One region of the Bradyrhizobium sp. 137 genome, then DNA from elsewhere that is predicted to be linked to it. Evidence: predicted binding sites of a transcription regulator. Region 1 holds the regulator's gene; each other region holds the start of a gene.

Region 1 (4,266 bases):
AGGCCTTCGATACCGACCTCCAGGAGCTCACTCGCCTCGTCGCCGAGATGGGCGGCATCGCCGAGCGCATGATCGTCGATTCCGTCGACGCGCTGATCCGCCGCGACGTCGCGCTCGGCCAGCGCGTCGTCACCACCGATGCCGAGCTCGACGCGCTTCAGAAGCGCATCGAGGAGCGCGCCGTGCTCACCATCGCCCGCCGCCAGCCGATGGCGGTGGATTTACGCGAGATCGTCGGCGCCATGCGCGTTGCCACCGATCTCGAGCGCATCGGCGACCTCGCCAAGAACATGGGCAAGCGCGTTGCGGCGCTGGAGACGGACTTCCATCCGCTGAAACTGTTCCGCGGCCTGGAGCACATGACCGACCTCGTGCAGCAGCAGGTCAAGTCGGTGCTGGATGCCTATGCCGCGCACGATTTGCCGGCGGCGATGGCGGTGTGGAAGGGCGACGAGGAAGTGGACGCCATCTGCACCTCTCTGTTCCGCGAGCTCCTCACCTATATGATGGAGGATCCGCGCAACATCTCGTTCTGCATCCATCTGATGTTTTGCGCCAAGAACATCGAGCGCATCGGTGATCACGCCACCAACATCGCCGAGACCGTGTTCTACATGATCGAGGGGCAGGCGATCACCGACAAGCGGCCGAAGGGCGACATGACGACCTTCGCCACGACGGTACCGAATACCTAGGGAGCGACGACAACATGGGCGCACGCATTATGGTGGTTGAGGACGAGGAAGCTCTCACCGAGCTTCTCCGTTACAACCTCGAAGGCGACGGCTATGACGTGGAGACGGTAATGCGCGGCGACGACGCCGACACCCGCCTCAAGGAACACATCCCCGATCTGATCGTGCTCGACTGGATGCTGCCGGGACTGTCCGGCATCGAGTTGTGTCGGCGGCTGCGCACCCGTCCCGAGACCAAGCAGCTCCCGATCATCATGCTGACCGCGCGCGGCGAGGAAAGCGAGCGGGTGCGGGGTCTTGCGACCGGCGCCGATGACTACATCGTCAAGCCGTTCTCGGTGCCGGAGCTGCTCGCGCGCGTGAAGGGCCTTCTGCGGCGCGCAAGCCCCGAGCGGCTCGCCACCGTGCTCGCCTATGGCGACATCGAGCTCGATCGCGACAAGCGCCGCGTCGCGCGCTCGGGCCGGCCGATCGATCTCGGCCCGACCGAATATCGCCTGCTGGAGTTCTTCCTGGAGCATCCCGGCCGCGTGTTCTCGCGCGAGCAGCTGCTCGACAGCGTCTGGGGCCGCGACATCTACATCGACGAGCGCACCGTCGACGTCCATATCGGCCGCCTGCGCAAGCTGCTCAATCTCGGCCGCGAGCAGGACCCGATCCGCACCGTCCGCGGCGCGGGTTATGCGCTGGATGATCGGTTTGCAAAGGCGGAGCAGACGTAGGCCCAACTGCGTCACCAAGCTCGGTCGTCGTCCCGGACAAGCGTAGCTCCCGGCAACGCGCAGCGTTGTCCGGAGCGAAGCGCCGATCCGGACGCATAGCCACAGGACGTGGTTGTTGCGCGAAAAGGTAACTCCGAGTCCCCGTAACCACGGCTTGCGGTGGCTATCGGTCCCGGTCCGGCGCTTCGCTTGTCCGGGACGACGTCGGGTTTGTTGCGCCGTCACCGCGTGACGGCTGCCGGTTCGATCTCAGGAAATAATCACCGCGTGCTCGGCTTCGGTGCCGCCCGCCGGCGATCCGCTGCCGGCTGATAGGCGACGCGCGAGTGCTGGGCGCAGTAGGGCAGGCCTGACAGCGCCTTGCCGCCACAGAAGAAGAAGTCCGGGCTGGAGGGATCGCCGACCGGCCAGTGGCACGTCGCCTCGTTCAATTCCAGCAGCGACAGCCGCTGACTCATCGGCACCACGTTGTCGTAGGTGACCGGTTCGGCCTCCACCTCGACCTCGAAGGCCTGCGCCAGCGCGGTGTTGCCGCGCGAGATCGGCCGGGTCACCCGCATCATATGCTGCGCGGGCCGCGCCTTGCGCGGCCGCGGCGCTGCCGATGAAGGGCTCTTGGCGCGGCCCGACAGGCCGAGCCTGTGCACTTTGCCGATCACGGCATTGCGGGTCACATTGCCGAGCTCGGCCGCGATCTGGCTGGCCGAAAGTCCGGCCTCCCAGAGCTTTTTCAGCTGCTCGACGCGATCGTCGGACCAGGTCAAAACCGTCATTGCACCCTTTCCCTCGTTGCGCGCCGCCATCCTGGGGCCTCACAGCGAATGCTTAAGCCTTGAAAAACCCGTGCCGTCAGAATCCCTTAAGGCTCGCCGGGCGCGTGACTGACGCCCGAACGTTTACGCCGGTACATGAGGACTCTTGGGATCAGAACCGCTGCACGAGATGTCGTATCTGACAGTCCAAACGCTACAATATGGCGTGACTCCCGCGCAAGAGTCCGCCGACTCGCTTCCACATGTTCCGTGGTGAAAACCCCGCAAGATCGGCACCGCAAGACTACGGATTTCGCGTTTCGCGAGGCTTTCCGGGCGGCATTGACACCCGTCTTGCCAGGCATAAGATGGTGACGCGTGCCGCCCTTAAAAGGCGGCACGTTTCGTTTTCCGGACCGGTCAATGGTGCGCTGCGCAAGGCATGCCAGGCAGGTCTCAACGTCCAAATGCAACATCCACGTGATGGTCATGACCAACAGCGCCGCGCCGCATCTGCTTCCCGTTTTCGCCAGGGCGGACCTTGGCTTCGAGCGCGGCGAAGGCTGCTGGCTGATCGCGACCAATGGCGATCGCTATCTCGATTTCACCTCGGGCGTCGCCGTGAACGCGCTCGGCCACGCCCATCCTGCGTTGGTCAAGGCATTGCAGGAGCAGGCGACCAAGCTCTGGCACATGTCGAACCTGTTCCAGAGTCCCGATGGCGAACGGCTTGCAACGCGTTTGTGCAACGAAAGTTTCGCGGACTTCGTGTTCTTCTGCAATTCCGGCGCCGAAGCGTTGGAATGCGTGATCAAGGTCGTGCGGCGCTATCATGCCGCCAAAGGCCATCCCGATCGCTATCGCATGATCACCTTCGAAGGCGCCTTCCACGGCCGCACGCTGGCGACGTTGGCGGCGACGGGCTCGGCAAAATATCTTGAAGGTTTCGGCCCGCCCATGGATGGCTTCGACCAGGTCCCGCATGGCGATATCGAGGCCGTGAAGAAGGCGATCGGTCCGCAGACCGCCGGCATCCTGATCGAGCCGATCCAGGGCGAGGGCGGTGTGCGTTCGTCAACACCCGCCTTCCTCAAGGCGCTGCGTCAGCTCTGTGACGAGAAGGGCCTGTTGCTCGCGTTCGACGAGGTGCAGACCGGCATGGGCCGCACCGGCGATCTGTTCGCGCATCGCCGTCTCGGCGTCACCCCCGACGTGATGTCGCTGGCGAAAGCGCTCGGTGGCGGCTTCCCGATCGGCGCTTGTGTTGCCACCGCGGAAGCGGCCTCCGGCATGACGCCCGGCTCGCACGGCTCGACCTTCGGCGGCAATCCGCTCGCGATTTCCGCTGCGAACGCCGTGCTCGACGTCATGCTCGAGCCCGGCTTTTTCGATCACGTGCAGAGGATGTCGCTGCTGCTCAAGCAGAAGCTCGCCTCGGTGATCGATCGCTATCCTGATGTCGTCAGCGAAGTCCGTGGTGAGGGGCTCCTGATCGGCATCAAGGCGGTCGTGCCTTCGGGTGATCTCGTTACCGCCCTGCGCAACGAAAAGCTGCTCACCGTCGGCGCCGGCGACAATGTGGTGCGCTTCCTACCGCCTCTGATCGTCACCGAAGCCGAGATCGAGGACAGCGTCGGGCGGCTCGAGCGCGCCTGCGCGGCGATCTCGTGCAGTCAGACCAAGCGGGCGGCAAGCTGATGAGCAATTCGCCAAAGCACTTCCTCGACATCAACGAGCTCCCGCTGTCGGAGCTCAAGCGCATGCTCGCCGCATCCTCCGCCATGAAGGCGAAGCAGAAGGCGCATCAGCCGGTCAGGCCGCTCGAAGGCAAGACGCTGGCGATGATCTTCGAGCGCCCCTCGACGCGGACGCGGGTGTCGTTCGACGTCGCCATGCGCCAGCTCGGCGGCGAGCCCATCATGCTCACCGGCGCCGAAATGCAGCTCGGCCGGGGCGAGACCATCGCCGACACCGCGCGCGTGCTGTCGCGCTATGTCGACGCCATCATGATCCGCATCCTCAATCACGAGGCGCTGCTGGAGCTTGCGGCCCATGCGACCGTGCCCGTCATCAACGGCCTGACGCGCCGTTCGCACC
Region 2 (4,266 bases), on a different contig from region 1:
GAGCGTGAGGATGCGGTCGAAATAGCTGATGAAATTGCCGAAATAAGTGAACAGCGTGCGCAGATTCACTTCGGCGCCGATCGCTGCGAGAATAAACGCACCGGCAAAGATACCAGCTCCCAACAGCAGGCGCCATCGCCTGCGCGCGACCGCCTGGCGATAGGCGGCGTTGAGCACGGCAAGCTGCTGCTCGGGGAGGATCGAAACCGCGACGGTCATCTGGTCAGAACAAGTGGTCGATCAAAGAGAAAGAGCCGGGTCCATCGACCCGGCTCCAGTGCATCGTCCCAAAAACTCAGGACGCCTTCTTCTTACGCAGCGCATCGACGAACTTGATCAGCTCGATCGTGCCATCCCAGTCCTTGGTGGTGGCGGGATGAAAGCCCTTCTTCTGGCCATCGGAGAGACGGTCGAACGCGGCCTTGTCCTTGGCCGGCGCATCGAAGAATGCCTTGGCGATGGCGGCCTTGGCATCCTCCGGCAGGTCGGAATTGTAGGCATAAGGGCCGTTGATGATCGGCGCCGACTTGTGGATGATGCGGAAATCGTCCTTCTTCATCGCCGAGCCGTCGGTGTTCTTCAGCATGCCCTTGGTCAGCATCTGCGCCAGCGTGGAATCGTCATCGCTGGTCCACTGGTTGGCGGCAACGTCGACCGTGCCCTGCGCCAGCGCCAGCATCGCATTCTCGTGGCTGCCGGTGAAGACGACCTTACCGAAATAGGTGTCGGTATCTGGGATGCCCATCTTGTCGAGTTCGAAGCGCGGCACGTTGTTGCCGGAGGTCGAGTTCGGGTCGACGAGGCCGAGATTCTTGCCCTTGAGGTCATCGACCTTCTTATAGGGGCTGCTCGCCTTGACGAAGAACACCGAGTAGTAGCCGGTCGAGCCGTCGGCGTTGATGTCGTTGGCGAAAGCGTCGGTCTTGACGCCGGTCAGGCGGGCGCGGGCGAACGAGGCCGAGCCGTAGCTCGCGATCTGGATGTTGCCGGCACGCTGGCCTTCAATGACGGCTGCATAGTCGTTGGCGATGCGCAGCGTGACCTTCACGCCCAGTTCCTTGGAGAGATAGCTCACGAACGGCGCCCAGCGCTCGGTGACGCCGGAGGCGTTCTCCGCCGGCACGACCGCGAAGGTCAGCTCGGGATATTTGGCTTTCCAGCCGTCCGCCGAGGCGGAGGTGGCAAAGGCGAGCGCGGCGACGCCGGCAAGGATTAATCTGCGAGTGATCATGATACCCTCTTCGTCGGTTGGGGTCGGTTGACGCAAAAGACTTGAACTAATCAGGCGAGGCTCAGGCGGCAGCCGCCGTTCCAAGCGCCGGAACGCCCTCGGGCGCCGGGATGGGCATGCCGCCCATGACGTCGGCGGCTTCGAGATCGTAGAGCTCGCGCGCCACGTGATCGGTCAGCGCGGCCGGCGCGCCATCGAACACCACGCGGCCCTGCGCCATGCCGATCAGGCGGTCGCAATAGCTGCGCGCCAGATCGAGCGAATGCAGATTGCAGAGCACGGTGATGCCGAAATGCTTGTTGATGCGCAGCAGCGCATCCATCACGATTTTGGTGTTGCGCGGATCGAGCGAGGCAATCGGTTCGTCGGCGAGGATGATGTCGGGCTGCTGGACCAGGGCGCGGGCAATCGCCACGCGCTGCTGCTGTCCGCCGGAGAGCTGGTCGGCGCGCTGGGCGGCGAGCGCGGCGATGTCGAACTGCTCCAGCGCGGACATCGCCAGCGCCTTGTCCTGCTCGGGCCAGAGCTGCGACAGCGAGCGCCAGGCGGGCATCGTTGCGAGGCGCCCCATCAGGACGTTGGTGAGGACATCGAGCCGGCCGACCAGGTTGAACTGCTGGAAGATCATCGCCGAGCGCGCCCGCCACTGCCGCAGCTCCTTGCCGCGCAGCGCGGTGACATCGATGCCGTCGAACAGGATGCGGCCCTCGGTCGGCGTCGCCAGGCGGTTGATGGTCCGCAGCAGGGTCGACTTGCCGGCGCCGGACCGTCCGATCACACCGACGAAGCCGCCCGGGGAAACTTGAAACGAAGCGTCGTCCACCGCGGCCTTTGCGCCGAAGCGACACGTCAGACCTTCCACGACCAGCATGCAGGGCTCCAGATTAATCGGACCCACCGCTAACGCCGGCGCTTAACACTTGTGTGACATCCGCGTTGCGGTGCGGCGATCCAACACACGTCATCCCCTGTCATCGCCACGTCATGACGTTGTCATCAAAGCATTGTCATCAATGCCGCTCCAAGAAAACGCCCCACCCTCGCGCTTCGGATGCAACATGGCCGCCAAAGCTCTTTCGATTCAGCCGACCATTGATCCCTCGGCCAAGCTGCACGAGGCCAGGCTCGGCGCCTACACCGAGGTCGGCGCGCGCACCGTACTGCATGAAGTGGCGATGGCCGATTACTCCTATGTCGTCAACGATGCCCAGATCACCTACACCATCATCGGAAAGTTCTGCTCGATCGCGGCAATGACGCGGATCAATCCCGGCAATCATCCGATGCATCGTGCGACCCAGGCGCATTTCACCTACCGTTCAAGCGCCTATTTCGAAGGCGAGAGCGACGACACCGAGTTCTTCGACTGGCGCCGCCAGCATCACATCCATGTCGGTCACGATGTCTGGATCGGCCACGGCGCGATCGTGCTGCCCGGCCGCAATATCGGCACCGGCGCGGTGATCGCGGCGGGCGCTATCGTCACCAAGGACGTGCCGGCCTACACCATCGTCGCCGGCAATCCGGCGCGCATCGTGCGGCGGCGGTTCTCGGAGCAGATCGCCGGCCGGCTCGCCAAGCTCGCCTGGTGGGACTGGGATCACGACAAATTGCGTGAAGCGCTGCCCGATTTCCGCAAGCTCGGGATTGAAGATTTCCTCGCGACATACGAAGCACGGGCGAGCTCTTCCACCGGTTCTCCTGCCAGCAAACGAAGCGCGGTCGCGTGACAGACATTTTCCTTGAAGGCGGCCGGGCCCTGATCGGCGCCGGGCTCGTCGAAACCTCACTTCTCGTGTCCGGAACGGACATTGCGTTGGTCGATGTCTCTCGCGCCCGCGCGCGGCTCGCGATCGATGCCCGCGGCCTGCTGGTGCTGCCAGGCATCGTCGATCTGCATGGCGATGCCTTCGAGCGCCAGATGATGCCGCGCGCCGGCGTCGATTTCCCGATCGACGTCGCGCTCGCCGACAGTGATCGTCAGGCGATCAGCAACGGCATCACCACGGTGTTCCACGCCACGACCTGTTCGTGGGAGCCTGGCCTGCGCAGCGCTGGCAACGCGCGCGGCCTGATGGAGGCGATCGAGCGGCAACGTCCGCAATTCGCCGCCGACACCCGCTTCCATCTGCGGCACGAGACCTACAATCTCGATGCCGAGACCGAGATCAGCCAATGGCTCGCGGAAGGCCGCGTCGACCTGTTCGCCTTCAACGACCACATGGACGGCACGGTTGCCGACATGGCCAAGCCGCGCAAGCGCAACCGCATGGTGGAGCGCACCGGCCTTTCGAGCGAGGAATTTGACCGGCTGGTCGAACGTGTGGTGGCGCGCGCCGCCGACGTTCCGGCGTCGCTCTCGCGGCTTGCGGCGGCGGCCCGCGCCGCCGGGGTGCGAATGCTCTCGCATGACGATGCGACGCCGGCGATGCGCCAGGAGTTTCGCAATCTCGGTGCGATGATCGCCGAGTTTCCGATCAACGAGGAGACGGCGCGGGCGGCAGCAAGCCACGGCGACGCCGTCGTCTATGGCGCCCCCAACGTCGTGCGCGGCGGCAGCCACACCGGCTGGACCAGGGCGTCGGACATGGTCGCCAAGGGTCTCTGCTCGGTGCTGGCCTCGGACTATTACTATCCGGCACAGCTGCTGGCCGCATTCCGGCTCGCGGCCGACCGCGTGCTGCCGCTGGAGCAGGCCTGGGATTTGGTCTCTGCCGGACCTGCGCGTGCAACCGGCCTTACCGATCGCGGCGCCATCGCGGAAGGGCGCCGCGCCGACATTCTTTTGGTCGACGACAGCGTGGAGTTGCGGCCGCGGCTAATCGCCGTGATATCAGGCGGCAAGCTGGTGCATCTCACCGATGCGACGCGGCTGCTCACAGCAGCAGCGGCGGCGCCGCGCGAGGCTGTCGTTGCGGCTTAAATTGGTTATGCTGAGGCGATGACAGGTTTTCCCCGCTGCGCGATCTATTTTGCGGCCGGCGCCCACAGCGCCCTCTCCCGCTTCGGCGCCGAGCTGCTCGGCTACGATGCCT
Region 3 (4,266 bases), on a different contig from region 1:
CACGGCCGGATGGTCCCAGCCGAGCGCCCCGCCTTCGATGATTGCTCCGGCAAGCGCGCCCAGCGCACCGATCGCAGCCAGCTGGCCAGGCAGATCGATCTCGCGCGAGCGCGCGCGCGTGGTCTCGCTGGCATAGCGCCAGCTCAGCCACAGGCCCGCGAGCCCGATCGGCAGATTGACCAGGAAGATCGCGCGCCAGCTGACCAGCGTGATCAACGCGCCGCCGACAAAGGGGCCGGCGGTGAGTGCAAGGCTTGCTCCGGCGGCCCAGACCGCGACGGCGCGGCCGCGCTCGCGGTCGTCCGCATAGGCATGATTGAGCAGGGCAAGAGAATTCGGCACCAGGATCGCCGCCGCCAGGCCCTGAACTAGCCGTGCTGCGATCAGCACGACCGCATTGGGCGACAGCGCACAGGCGAGCGAGGCCGCGGTGAAGATGGCGAACCCCGCCATGAAGACGCGCTTGGCGCCGATCCGGTCACCCAGCGCACCGGCCGTGAGGATGAAGGCTGCAAACGCGATGGTGTAGGCGCTGACCACCCATTGCAGCTCGGCGACCCCGCCGCCGAGCGCCCTGCCCATTGCATCGAGCGCGGTGTTGACGATGGTGACGTCGAGCTGCACCACGCCATAGCCGAGGCTCATGGCGGCAAGCGTGAGGGAGGTTGCAAGATGCGAGCGGGCCCGCGGCGCAGCACTCGCCTTGTCTAAGGTTCGGTGTTTGATGGTGCTTGCTCGCATGCTGCCACCTCGCTTGCAGCCCCATGCGAAATATACCCCTCCGGCGGGCCGTCATGTTTCGACAATGGTCGAATAATGGATGTGGCTGCGCCCGGCCGCCACCCATAAAGTGCATCGCCCGTCTTGTGCGCAGTGGCGCACTGGGATGCGCCGGAAATAAGACGCCGCGCGACCATCGCGCGGCGTCGTCGTCTTGGCTCCGTCTTGCCTCAGCTCGCCGCGCGCAGATTCACCTTGCTCTCGGCGAGCGTCGTCAGCTTCTTGTCGGTCGCCTTCTCCTCCTCAAGCGTCTTGGCAAGCACCGCCGCGCAATCATTGCGGCCGAGCTGCTTGGCCCAGGCGATCAGGCTGCCGTAGCGGGCGATCTCGTAATGCTCAGCGGCTTGGGCCGCATTGATCAGCGCCGCGTCGAGCACGGCCTTGTCGGCAACTTCGCCCGCCGTCTCGTCGGCTTCCTCGATGATGCCGTCGATCGCCGGGCAGTCGATCGCCTTCACGGCGACGCCGTGCATCTTCAACACTTCCTCGAGACGCGCCACGTGCTGCTTGGTTTCTTCAAGGTGCGTCAAAAAGCCCTGTTTCAGCTGCGGGTCGGTGGCCTTGCTGGCCATTTTCGGCAGCGCCTTGGTGAGCTGCTGCTCGGCGTAATAGATATCCTGGAGCTGGTGCACGAACAGGTCGTTCATGGTTTTGATGTCTTTTGTGAACAGTCCCATCGTTCCGGTCCTCTCGGTTCGGGAACACGACGGCATGGGCCTGCACGAAAGGCCGCCTGTTCCGCCATGTCCGGTTGCTGATGGGGCCTAACGAGCACGCGGCACCGACGTTCCAAGACACCCTTCGCTTGCGCTGGAACAATGCCGACGGCGCCAGGATTTGAAACCATCCTCCTTAAACACGAATGCGCTTTCCGAACCGCACGTCGCGACTCATATGCTTAACGCGCGTCGGATGTGAACCACATATGACAAAAGTGGCTGGTCCAACGCAGAACCTATTGTTGTCAAGGGCTGCACAAGCCGCTGTTTTTGCCTTAAATGAGCTGGATCATGCCAAGCGATCGACGCCTGCCCTTTGGCCGTCATCGTACCCGCACTGGCCAATGCCTGGCCGGATCGGTCTTGCCCCCCGCCGGGAGGATGAATGCACGGACTGCTGCCCGCGCTGAAACGCGGCTTCAATAGATGGATTGGCTGGCGACGGCTCGGCATTGCCGCGAGCGTCTTCATCATTGCCTTCGCAATCACCACGCTGGTGCGGACCCTCAAGGGCATCGATACCGGAGTTATCTTGACGGCGTTGACCGAGATTCCTCGCGGGAATATCGGTCTGGCGGCGATCTGCGTCTTCTTCGCGTTCTGCACGCTGACATTCTACGACTTTTTCGCACTGCGAACGATCGGCAAGAAGCACGTGCCTTATCGCATCGCGGCGCTCTCCAGCTTCACGTCCTATTCGATCGGCCACAACATCGGCGCTACCGTCTTCACCGGCGGAGCGATCCGCTTCCGGATATATTCGGATTATGGGCTGAACGCGATCGACGTCGCCAAAATCTGCTTCCTGTCCGGCCTGACCTTCTGGCTCGGTAACATCTTCGTGCTCTCGATCGGCATGGCCATCCATCCGGGTGCGGCGTCGTCGATGGATCAGCTGCCGTCGTCGATCAACCGGTTGATCGCGCTCGGCGGCCTCGCCTCGATCGGCGCTTATCTGGTCTGGCTCTGCATGGGTGAGAAACGGCGCGAGCTCGGCCAGAAGGGCTGGAAGGTGGTGCTGCCCTCGGCGCCCCTGACGCTGGTGCAGATCCTGATCGGCGTGATCGATCTCGGCTTCTGCGCCACGGCGATGTACCTGCTGATGCCGGCCAATCCACCGATCGACTTCATGTCGCTCGCCGTTGTGTTCATCCTGGCAACGCTGCTCGGCTTTGCCAGCCATGCGCCGGGCTCGATCGGCGTATTCGATGCCGCCATGCTGGTGGCGCTTCCCGAATTCGGCCGCGAGGAGCTTCTGGCGACGCTGCTGGTGTTCCGCATCCTCTATTTCGTGATCCCGTTCGGCCTCGCCATCTCCATCATGGGCACGCGCGAGCTCTGGATGAACGTGGTCGCGCCGTGGCAGGAGCGGCGGCGGCTGGCGGAGGCCTGCACCCAGGCCAACCTGCCCAAGCAGGTGGCCGCGATGGAGCGCGAGCGTGCGCTGCGGCAGGCCGGCAAGCGGTAGGCCACTCAGACATAGGTTGCGGGCGGGGCAGCTATCCCCTCTTATTTCCGCCTCAACTTTGCCGTTGAACACGCGGGCCATGATCCCTCCCTCCTTTCGCACCTTCTCCGCAGGCGCCCTCCTGCTTGCCGGGATTCTGACCGCTTTGCCGCTCGAGCGCGCTGCCGCTCAGGACGCCGGCGCCATGCAGATCAGCTGGGAGGTGCGCAACCGCTTCCGCCTGTTCCGCGAAGAGCGCGATTTCCTGCTCCATGTCGAGAATGCGCGCAACCGCAGCATCCTGGCCGCCGAGCAGTCGCTGGAGCTCCAGAGCGAGGGCCGCGGCTGGGCCCGCAACATGGTCAACCGGCTCTGCATCGACCTCCAGGGCCGGGTCAACCAGCCCTGCACCCGCGACAACGTCAAGGAGAACTACATCACCCCGATCGATCATCCCGTCACTGTGCGCCTCCTCGGCGCAGTGCCGGTCGGCGCCACCTGCGCCTGGTCGTTCGATGACGGCGACGGGCCGCAAGCGTCGACCTTCGATTGCGCCGAGCCGGTCAATTTGCGCGTCCGTTACGGCAAGCAGACGGTCGCGACCGTCGACGTCTCCTCCGGCTCCGATCCGACCCAGCGGGTCCAGGCTGAGATCCAGGTTCGCGACATTTTCGTTGCCGGCCTCGGGGACAGTATCGCCTCCGGCGAAGGCAATCCGGACCGGCCGCTGGCGCTGTCGGACGAAGGTTTCTGCTTCCGCTCCTATCTCGGCACCGCCGGCGCGCAGTACTATCGGCCGAGCCGCGCCGGCTTCAAAGGCGGCCGCGCCTGCGAGGCGCCGGACACGCTCGCCAACTGGCAACGCTACAGTGCGCTCTGGTTCAACGCGCCCTGTCACCGCTCGCTCTACAGCTATCAGGCCCGCACCGCGCTGGCGCTCGCGGTGCGCTACACCCACATCGCCGTGACCTTCCTGCCGCTCGCCTGCACCGGCGCCGGCATCGGCGACGGACTGCTCGGCTCGCAGCGCGCCCGCGAATGCCCGCCCGGCAAGACCGGCGTCTGCAACACCAGCGTGAACGCGCAGGTCGCCGAGCTGCGCGAAGCGCTCACCGCGGCGAAGAAACGCCAGCCCGACCGCACGCTCGATCTCGTGCTGCTCTCGGTGGGCGCCAACGACGTCTATTTTTCCGGCCTCGTCGCCGACGTCATCGTCGACACCGCGACCGAGCGCGCACTGTTCCGCCGCTCCGGCGTGATGGCGAGCGTCGACGATTCCCGCGATGCGCTGGCGCGCGAGCTGCCGCAGAATTTCGTCAA

What was found. The regulator PhoB, encoded in region 1, activates phosphate uptake and scavenging genes when phosphate is short. The targets are predictions, from matches to a motif close to TGTCATNNANCTGTCAT.
Region 2: phnC (phosphonate ABC transporter ATP-binding protein) is a predicted target of PhoB. The motif match lies at 2,212-2,228, and genes of this name have one in related genera.
Region 3: IVA78_RS31900 (YbhN family protein) is a predicted target of PhoB. The motif match lies at 1,695-1,711, and genes of this name have one in related genera.

The regions. Positions count from the first base shown of each region.
Region 1 is NZ_JADPKU010000055.1:52,597-56,862, reverse strand. Features, by position in the region: gene phoU (phosphate signaling complex protein PhoU) at 1-695, shown strand, start outside; gene phoB (phosphate regulon transcriptional regulator PhoB) at 710-1,417, shown strand; gene IVA78_RS16695 (GcrA family cell cycle regulator) at 1,678-2,190, opposite strand; gene IVA78_RS16690 (aspartate aminotransferase family protein) at 2,659-3,867, shown strand; gene argF (ornithine carbamoyltransferase) at 3,867-4,266, shown strand, end outside.
Region 2 is NZ_JADPKU010000067.1:21,696-25,961, reverse strand. Features, by position in the region: gene phnE (phosphonate ABC transporter, permease protein PhnE) at 1-219, opposite strand, end outside; gene phnD (phosphonate ABC transporter substrate-binding protein) at 296-1,231, opposite strand; gene phnC (phosphonate ABC transporter ATP-binding protein) at 1,293-2,102, opposite strand; gene IVA78_RS21160 (chloramphenicol acetyltransferase) at 2,290-2,961, shown strand; gene IVA78_RS21155 (alpha-D-ribose 1-methylphosphonate 5-triphosphate diphosphatase) at 2,958-4,154, shown strand; gene IVA78_RS21150 (DUF1045 domain-containing protein) at 4,173-4,266, shown strand, end outside.
Region 3 is NZ_JADPKU010000127.1:165,163-169,428, reverse strand. Features, by position in the region: gene IVA78_RS31910 (MFS transporter) at 1-741, opposite strand, end outside; gene IVA78_RS31905 (ferritin-like domain-containing protein) at 951-1,457, opposite strand; gene IVA78_RS31900 (YbhN family protein) at 1,885-2,967, shown strand; gene IVA78_RS31895 (hypothetical protein) at 3,047-4,266, shown strand, end outside.